DNA from 2 places in the Serratia sp. GW822-FHT06D09 genome. Region 2 is predicted to be linked to the other one. Evidence: predicted binding sites of a transcription regulator. Region 2 holds the regulator's gene; the other holds the start of a gene.
What was found. Region 2 encodes sigma-54, which starts transcription at its own class of promoters, with help from an activator protein. Its sites were predicted from a motif close to GTTGGCACANNTTTCGCTNT; they were not measured.
Positions count from the first base shown of each region.

Region 1: the regulator sigma-54 is predicted to act here: its motif matches at 2,743-2,762, upstream of hypA (hydrogenase maturation nickel metallochaperone HypA).

Region 1 covers NZ_JBXALO010000001.1:488,056-492,186, reverse strand. The annotation lists gene hypE (hydrogenase expression/formation protein HypE) at 1-150, opposite strand, end outside; gene hypD (hydrogenase formation protein HypD) at 147-1,274, opposite strand; gene hypC (HypC/HybG/HupF family hydrogenase formation chaperone) at 1,258-1,554, opposite strand; gene hypB (hydrogenase nickel incorporation protein HypB) at 1,545-2,339, opposite strand; gene hypA (hydrogenase maturation nickel metallochaperone HypA) at 2,357-2,701, opposite strand; gene hycA (formate hydrogenlyase regulator HycA) at 2,963-3,430, shown strand; gene AC1RKG_RS02260 (4Fe-4S dicluster domain-containing protein) at 3,518-4,131, shown strand, end outside.
Region 2 covers NZ_JBXALO010000004.1:168,105-172,235, reverse strand. The annotation lists gene lptB (LPS export ABC transporter ATP-binding protein) at 1-600, shown strand, start outside; gene rpoN (RNA polymerase factor sigma-54) at 651-2,084, shown strand; gene hpf (ribosome hibernation promoting factor) at 2,108-2,395, shown strand; gene ptsN (PTS IIA-like nitrogen regulatory protein PtsN) at 2,554-3,015, shown strand; gene rapZ (RNase adapter RapZ) at 3,147-4,001, shown strand; gene npr (PTS phosphocarrier protein NPr) at 3,998-4,131, shown strand, end outside.

The sequences.
Region 1 (4,131 bases), on a different contig from region 2:
CTGCTGCGTTAACTCGGCCAAATCCAACCGGGCCTGATCTTCACGCTGATCCAACTGCGGGTTGGCAAAGGCCGGCAGGAAAAGATCGTCCAGCAATTGCTGCATGGCAGCTCCACCGCTACCATGAGCCATAGTAATCACGTTATTCATGCTGGCGTCTCCTCTGTTTCACGGCGATATTGGTACCAGGCGGCGCAGGCCCCTTCGGACGAGACCATCAGCGCGCCAAACGCGTTTTGCGGCGTACAACCGCGACCAAACAGCGGACAGTCGCGCGGTTTGCATCGCCCGGTGAGCACGTCTCCGCAGCGGGATCGCGGATCGTCAGCCACTTGCCGCCGCTGCGGACGGAAACGACGTTCGGCATCAAAAGCCTGGTAGCCTGGCGTGAGGGCAATGCCTGAGTCGGCAATGGTGCCCAGCCCGCGCCATTCGCTGCCGCCTCCCAGGACAAAAACTTCGCTCATCGCCTGCTGTGCCAGCCGGTTGCCCTGTTCCGGTACCACCCGCCGGTATTGGTTCTCGGTTTGGCTTTGTCGGCCAAGAAACTGCTCGACCAGCATCAGCACCCCTTGCAAGATATCCAGTGGCTCAAAGCCGGTCACCACCAGGGGTTTGTGGTATTGCCTGCTGATAAAATGATAGGGCTCGGTGCCTATCACCATGCTGACGTGGCCGGGTGCCAGAAAACCGTCAATGCGTACATCCGGCTGTTGCAGCAGGCTGCGTAAGGTGGGGATCAGGCTGATGTGCTGACAAAATACGCTGAAGTTGCCCAGGCCTTCCTGCCGGGCCTGTTGCAGGGTAATCGCCGTGACCGGCATGGTGGTTTCAAAACCCAACGCGAAGAACACCACCTGCCGTTGCGGATTTTGCCGCGCCAGCATCAGGGCATCCAGCGGTGAGTAGACCACGCGCACATCGGCCCCGCGCTCGCGCGCCTGCAGTAAAGACCCCTGCTGTCCTGGCACCCGCAGCGCATCGCCGAAGGTGCAAAAAATCACTTCGGGGTGCTCGGCGATTTCGCAGCAGGCGTCGATGCGCCCCATAGGTAAAACGCAAACCGGGCAGCCGGGGCCATGAATGAATTCGATTTGCGCCGGCAGCAGCTTATCCAGGCCAAAGCGGAATATCGCATGGGTATGGCCACCACACACCTCCATGATTTGCAGCGGTCGTTCGGCGGTAAACGGCAACTGTGCGGCGCGGTGCCAGATATGTTGCAGCAGTTTCTTTACCCGCTGCGGATCGCGAAATTCATCTACGTAATCCATGGCTATCCTCCCCCGCCAAAAACAGCGCCACGTCCTGTTCCACTTCCCCCATCGCCTGCAGTGCTGCCAGCATATCCTCGGCCTCTTGTTGATCGAGGCGGCTCATCGCAAAGCCCACGTGAATCAATACCCAACACCCCAGCATCGCTTCTTTGGGTTCACCCTCCCGGCAAACCAATGCGATATTCACTTCGCGCTGCACGCCGCAGACGTCGGCCCAAGCGTGCTGAGGCTGGTGTTGATCCAACGCCACGATCTGCCCGGGGATCCCTATGCACATAGCTGCCGCTCCAGCCAGGCCAACCACTGATCCATCCCTTCCCCCTGAGTCGCAGAAAGGGTAATTATCTCGATGTCGGGATTAACCTGACGGGCATTGGCGATACAGGCGGCCAGATCAAACTTCAAGTACGGCAGCAGATCGACCTTGTTCAGCAGCATCAGACGTGCGGCGGCGAACATATGCGGGTACTTGAGGGGCTTGTCTTCCCCTTCGGTGACCGACAGCACCGCCACCTTGTGCCGCTCCCCCAGATCGAAGCTGGCTGGGCAAACCAGGTTGCCGACATTTTCGATAAACAGCAGGCTGCTGGGTTTGAGCTCCAGACGCTGGGCGGCTTCGTGAACCATTTGCGCATCCAGATGACAGCCTTTGCCGGTATTGACCTGGATCGCCGGCACGCCGGTGGCGCGGATACGTTCGGCATCGTTGGTGGTTTGCTGGTCTCCTTCCACCACCGCGCACTCACGCATCCCGCGCAGCCGCAGCAGGGTTTCGGTCAGCAAGGTGGTTTTGCCAGAACCGGGGCTGGAAACCAGATTCAACGCCAGGATGTGTTGCTCGGCAAAATACTGGCGATTGCGTTCGGCCAGACGATCGTTTTTATCCAACACCCGGGTTTCTATTTCCAGCATTCGCCGCTGGCTGATGCCCGGCGCATGGGTGCCCGCCAATCCCAGTCCATAATGCAGGTCCCCCTGCAGAGGCCGCTGCGGGCGAAACGGTACCTTTGCTTGCCCTTCAATCGTCATTTCCCCATGGGCACAACCGCAAGTGCTGCACATGTTCTTTCTCCTTTCAGTTATTCAATTTCCAGACGTTTTATTTGCAACCCATCATCGGCCTGCACCCGTAGGTTTCTTCCGGCGCAGTGCGGGCAGACCAACACCTGCGGGATCAACAGCTCGACGTCAGCCTGGCAGTCATAACACCAGGACAAGGCGCGTTGTTCAGTCAGATGCAGCTCACAGCCTTCGGCCAGGGTGTCGCGACATACCATGTCAAAACAGAACCGCAGCGATTCCGCCTCCACGCAGGAAAATGCGCCAATTTCGAACCACACCGCGGTAATACGTTTCGCACGATGTTGACGAGCCTGTTGCTGCATTATTTCCATCGCATGTTGGCACAAGGTTATTTCGTGCATCCGGCCTCCACTCAGGGTGATAAAACGTTTCGTCACCCTGCGTTGCAAATATGGTGCCAAAACCCATTCGGCATATTTGTCGAGTGTCATGACGTCGACAGTAATTAGCTGGCAGCCCCCAATCCAATTTAAAGATTAATTCCAACCCTGATGATTGAATTAAAAGGAAATAATGAAAATCACCAGAGACTGGCACGCTTTATGCTTTAAGTCGTTCACCCGAAGCGATTCGACAATGACCATCAATTTTGAGTGACGACAATGAGTACTATCAGTGAAGTAACCAGCCAGGCCGATTATATCGCCAACAAAAGCAACCGCCTGATGGCGCAGTGGCAAACCTACCACAGCACCTTAATCAAAGCGGTTACCACCACTAAAAAGAAGATTAATCATCAGTTTACTTACGGTCAGGACGACGATCTGCGTTTTGTACTGTTCAACCACTTCACGGTGAGCATTCAATTAAGTGAGGGGTTTTACAGCCGTGATATCTGCTATCGCATTAATTTGGCATCGCCGCATGAAGCGGAGAATTTCGCCCCCTTCGCCCATGCCTCGCTGGATGAAGACGGTAATATTGACGGTGTAATAAACAATCGCGATATGCCGGCGGTATTTGAACATTATCTGGATAAGATCGCCGTTATTTACCAATGCCTGTTTGATTCGCTGCATGACGGCCACGCCATTCATGACGCACTGAAAAAAATAACCCTGTCCGTCTGACTGTCGGCGTTACTCACTGACAGAAAACTGTCGAAACGTCATTTTTTACTGACGATTTCGTCATAAATGACGAAGCAAGGAGTGTGCATGAACCGCTTTATTATTGCGGACCCCAAATTGTGTATTGGCTGCAATACCTGCATGGCCAGTTGTTCTGCGGAACATCGGCAACGGGGTTTGCAGGCATTACCCCGCTTGCAGGTGATTCGTAACGCCCGCGATTCGGCACCGGTGATGTGCCATCAATGTGAGGATGCGCCCTGCGCGCAGGTCTGTCCGGTAAACGCCATTCGCCATCAGGATGATGCCATCGTCCTGAACGAGAGCCTGTGCGTCAGTTGCAAACTCTGCGGTATTGCTTGCCCGTTCGGCGCCATAGGCTTCGGCGGCAGCACCCCGTTAGCGATCCCCTCAGACTGCAACACACCGCTGGCCCTGCCTGCCGCCAAAGCGCCGCGACCGATCGGCGCCTTCCTGGATTGCGTGCCCGGTGTCCGCGCCGTGGCGGTCAAGTGCGACCTTTGCGCTTTCACCCCCTTAGGCCCGGCCTGTATCCGTACCTGTCCTACCCAGGCCATTCGCTTGGTCAGCGACCACGACGTGCGTAACGCCAGCGAACAGAAAAGGCGCAACGCCATGCAGGCGCTCAGCGCCGAGCTGCCGTTCGCTACCGCCCCAGAATCCCGCAAGGAGCCGAATTG
Region 2 (4,131 bases):
ACCACCACGTTCTACATGGTGGTCGGTATCGTTCAGCGTGACGCCGGACGTATCGTGATTGACGAAGAAGACATCAGCCTGCTGCCGCTGCACGCCCGTGCGCGTCGTGGCATCGGCTATCTGCCGCAGGAAGCCTCGATCTTCCGCCGCCTGAGCGTTTACGACAACCTGATGGCGGTGCTGGAGATCCGTGACGATCTCAGCAGCGAACAGCGGGCGGACCGTGCGGTGGAGCTGATGGAAGAGTTCCATATCTCCCATCTGCGCGACAACCTGGGCCAGGCGCTGTCCGGTGGCGAACGTCGCCGCGTGGAGATCGCCCGTGCGCTGGCGGCTAACCCGAAATTCATCCTGCTGGATGAACCCTTCGCCGGGGTTGACCCGATTTCCGTTATCGACATTAAAAAAATTATCGAGCACTTGCGTGACAGCGGCCTGGGCGTGCTGATCACCGACCATAACGTGCGCGAAACGCTGGACGTGTGTGAACGCGCCTATATCGTCAGCCAGGGCAAACTGATTGCTCACGGCACGCCGGATGCTATTCTGGCCGATGAGCAGGTAAAACGCGTTTATCTGGGCGAAGAATTCCGCCTCTGAGTACCGGCGCGTCCTGATGGGCGACTGTTAACGGAAGTAGACTGAAGAATATGAAGCAAGGTTTGCAACTCAGGTTTAGCCAACAACTGGCAATGACCCCCCAGCTCCAGCAGGCCATACGACTGCTGCAGTTGTCCACGCTTGAGCTCCAGCAGGAGATACAGCTGGCGTTAGAGAGCAATCCACTGCTTGAACAGACCGATCTGCACGAAGAAATCGACGCGAAAGAGACGACCGAAACCGAAGGTTTGGATACCCGGGAGGCGCTGGAACAAAAGGACATGCCCGAAGAGCTGCCGCTGGACGCCACCTGGGACGAGATCTATACCGCCGGAACTCCGTCAGGAACTCGCACCGATTACAGTGACGACGAACTGCCGGTGTATCAGGGTGAAACCACCCAAACCCTGCAGGATTACCTGATGTGGCAGGTGGATCTGACGCCGTTTTCCGATACCGATGCTGCCATTGCCACCTCGATCGTCGACGCCGTCGATGACACCGGCTATCTCACCGTGCCGCTGGAAGACATTCTGGAGAGCATGGGTGACGAGAATGTGACAATGGACGAAGTCGAGGCGGTATTGAAGCGCGTACAGCGGTTTGATCCGGTTGGCGTCGCGGCGCGCGACCTGCGCGATTGTCTGCTGGTTCAGCTATCCCAATACGCCCAAGACACGCCTTACCTGGCGGAAGCGCGCCTGATCATCAGCGAACATCTGGACTTGCTGGCTAACCACGACTTTCGCAGCCTGATGCGAACAACGCGCTCAAAAGAAGATACACTGAAAGAAGCGATGTTGCTGATCCAGTCACTCGATCCGCGTCCAGGCCAGTCGATCAACACCGGCGAATCTGAGTACGTGATCCCGGACGTGCTGGTACGCAAAGTGCAGGATGTGTGGACGGTCGAGCTCAACAGCGACAGCATCCCAAGGCTGAAGATCAATCAGCAGTATGCCGCTCTGGGCAATAGCGCGCGTAACGACAGCGACGGTCAGTACATCCGCAGCAATTTGCAGGAGGCGAAATGGCTGATCAAGAGCCTGGAAAGCCGCAATGACACCCTGCTGAAAGTTTCGCGCTGCATCGTCGAGCAGCAGCAGGCGTTCTTTGAGCAAGGCGCGGAATTTATGAAGCCCATGGTGCTGGCGGATATCGCTCAGGCCGTGGAGATGCATGAATCGACAATCTCACGCGTGACCACGCAGAAGTTTTTGCACAGTCCGCGCGGCATTTTCGAATTGAAATATTTCTTCTCAAGCCACGTGAATACCGACAGCGGGGGCGAAGCTTCCTCTACGGCGATCCGGGCGGTGGTGAAGAAATTGATTGCGGCGGAAAACCCCGCCAAACCGCTCAGCGACAGCAAGCTGGCTACCCTGCTCTCCGATCAGGGGATCATCGTGGCGCGGCGTACCGTCGCCAAGTACCGAGAGTCTTTGTCCATCCCGCCGTCCAACCAACGTAAACAGTTGGTTTGACCTCTATTGAGAAGGAAGACACTATGCAGCTCAACATTACCGGACACCACATCGAAATCACCGAACCTTTGCGTGAGTTCGTGAACACCAAGTTCGCCAAACTCGAACAGTATTTTGACCGCATAAATCAGGTGTATGTCGTGCTTAGTGTGGAAAAAGTGCAGCAGATTGCAGAAGCGACGGTGCACGTGAATGGAGGCGAGTTGCACGCCACCTCGGAAGACGAGAACATGTATGCGGCAATTGATACCCTGATCGACAAACTGGCGCGTCAATTGAACAAACATAAAGACAAACTGAAACAACACTGACATTCTGGGCCGTTTCCGTCAGCGGGTACGGCTCAAACGTAGCCTCGGCCATCGGCGCGTTACCTGTTTGGGTACGCGCCGATAAGCCATCAGGGTTAAACAAGGCGAAAAATCACCTCACAAGCCTGCTTGCTGGTGTGGTTTTAAGTGAAGATGAGATGAACAACGAAACAATGCAGTTAAGCTCGGTATTAAATATCGAGTGCACCAGAAGCTCCGTACATTGCACCAGCAAGAAACGGGCTTTGGAAATTATCAGCGAACTGGCCGCCAAACAGCTCAATCTGCCACCCCAGGTGGTATTTGACGCGGTTCTCACCCGCGAGCGCATGGGCAGCACCGGTATCGGCAACGGTATCGCCATCCCCCATGGCAAACTGGAAGAGGACACACTGCGGGCCGTTGGCGTGTTTATTCGTCTCGACCAACCTATCGCCTTCGACGCCATTGATAACCAGCCGGTCGATCTGCTGTTCGCCCTGCTGGTGCCGGCCGACCAATGTAAAACCCATCTGCATACCCTGTCTCTGGTCGCCAAGCGTCTGGCCGACAAAACAGTATGCCGCCGCCTGCGCGCGGCGCAAAGTGACGAAGAGCTTTACCAAATCATCACCGAGTAACGCCCGGCTGGCGTGACTTCCAGCCCGGATAACGATACTGTTTAGCCATGATGGATTCCGGTTCAGGCCGGAATAATAAAGTTTCTAACGGTGGCGATAAACGCCACTGAGATGCCAGGGGGAGTTGCCACATGGTGCTGATGATTGTCAGCGGCCGTTCCGGTTCAGGGAAATCCGTCGCCTTACGGGCGCTGGAAGACATGGGTTTTTACTGCGTTGATAACCTGCCCGTGGTACTGCTGCCGCAGCTTGCCAATACGCTGGCGGAACGCAACAGCTCCGCGGCGGTAAGCATCGACGTGCGTAACATGCCGGAATCGCCGGAAGTGTTTGAATATGCGATGACCCAACTGCCGGACAGCTTTTCGCCGCAGTTGCTGTTCCTTGATGCCGACCGTAACACACTGATTCGTCGTTACAGTGATACTCGTCGCTTACACCCGCTGTCCAGCAAGAATCTGTCGCTGGAAAGCGCCATCGATGAAGAAAGCGATCTGCTGGAACCACTGCGTTCACGAGCCGATCTGATCATCGACACCTCGGAAATGTCGGTGCATGAACTGGCCGAAATGCTGCGTACCCGTTTACTGGGCAAACGCGAGCGCGAGCTGACCATGGTGTTTGAATCCTTCGGCTTTAAGCACGGTATCCCGATCGACGCCGATTACGTGTTCGACGTACGTTTCCTGCCGAACCCACACTGGGATCCTAAACTTCGCCCGATGACCGGCCTGGATAAACCCGTCGCCTCATTCCTCGATCGCCACACTGAGGTGCACAACTTTATCTACCAGACCCGCAGCTATCTGGAACAGTGGTTGCCAATGCTGGAAACCAACAACCGCAGCTATCTGACGGTGGCCATTGGCTGTACCGGCGGTAAACACCGTTCAGTCTACGTAGCGGAACAGTTGGCCGATTACTTCCGCTCACGCGGCAAGAACGTACAGTCACGCCACCGCACGCTGGAAAAACGCAAACAATGACGGTCAAGCAAACGGTTGAAATCAAAAACAAACTGGGCATGCACGCCCGCCCGGCGATGAAGCTGTTCGAGCTGGTGCAGAGTTTTGATGCCGAAGTGATGCTGCGCAACGACAGCGGCACCGAGGCCGA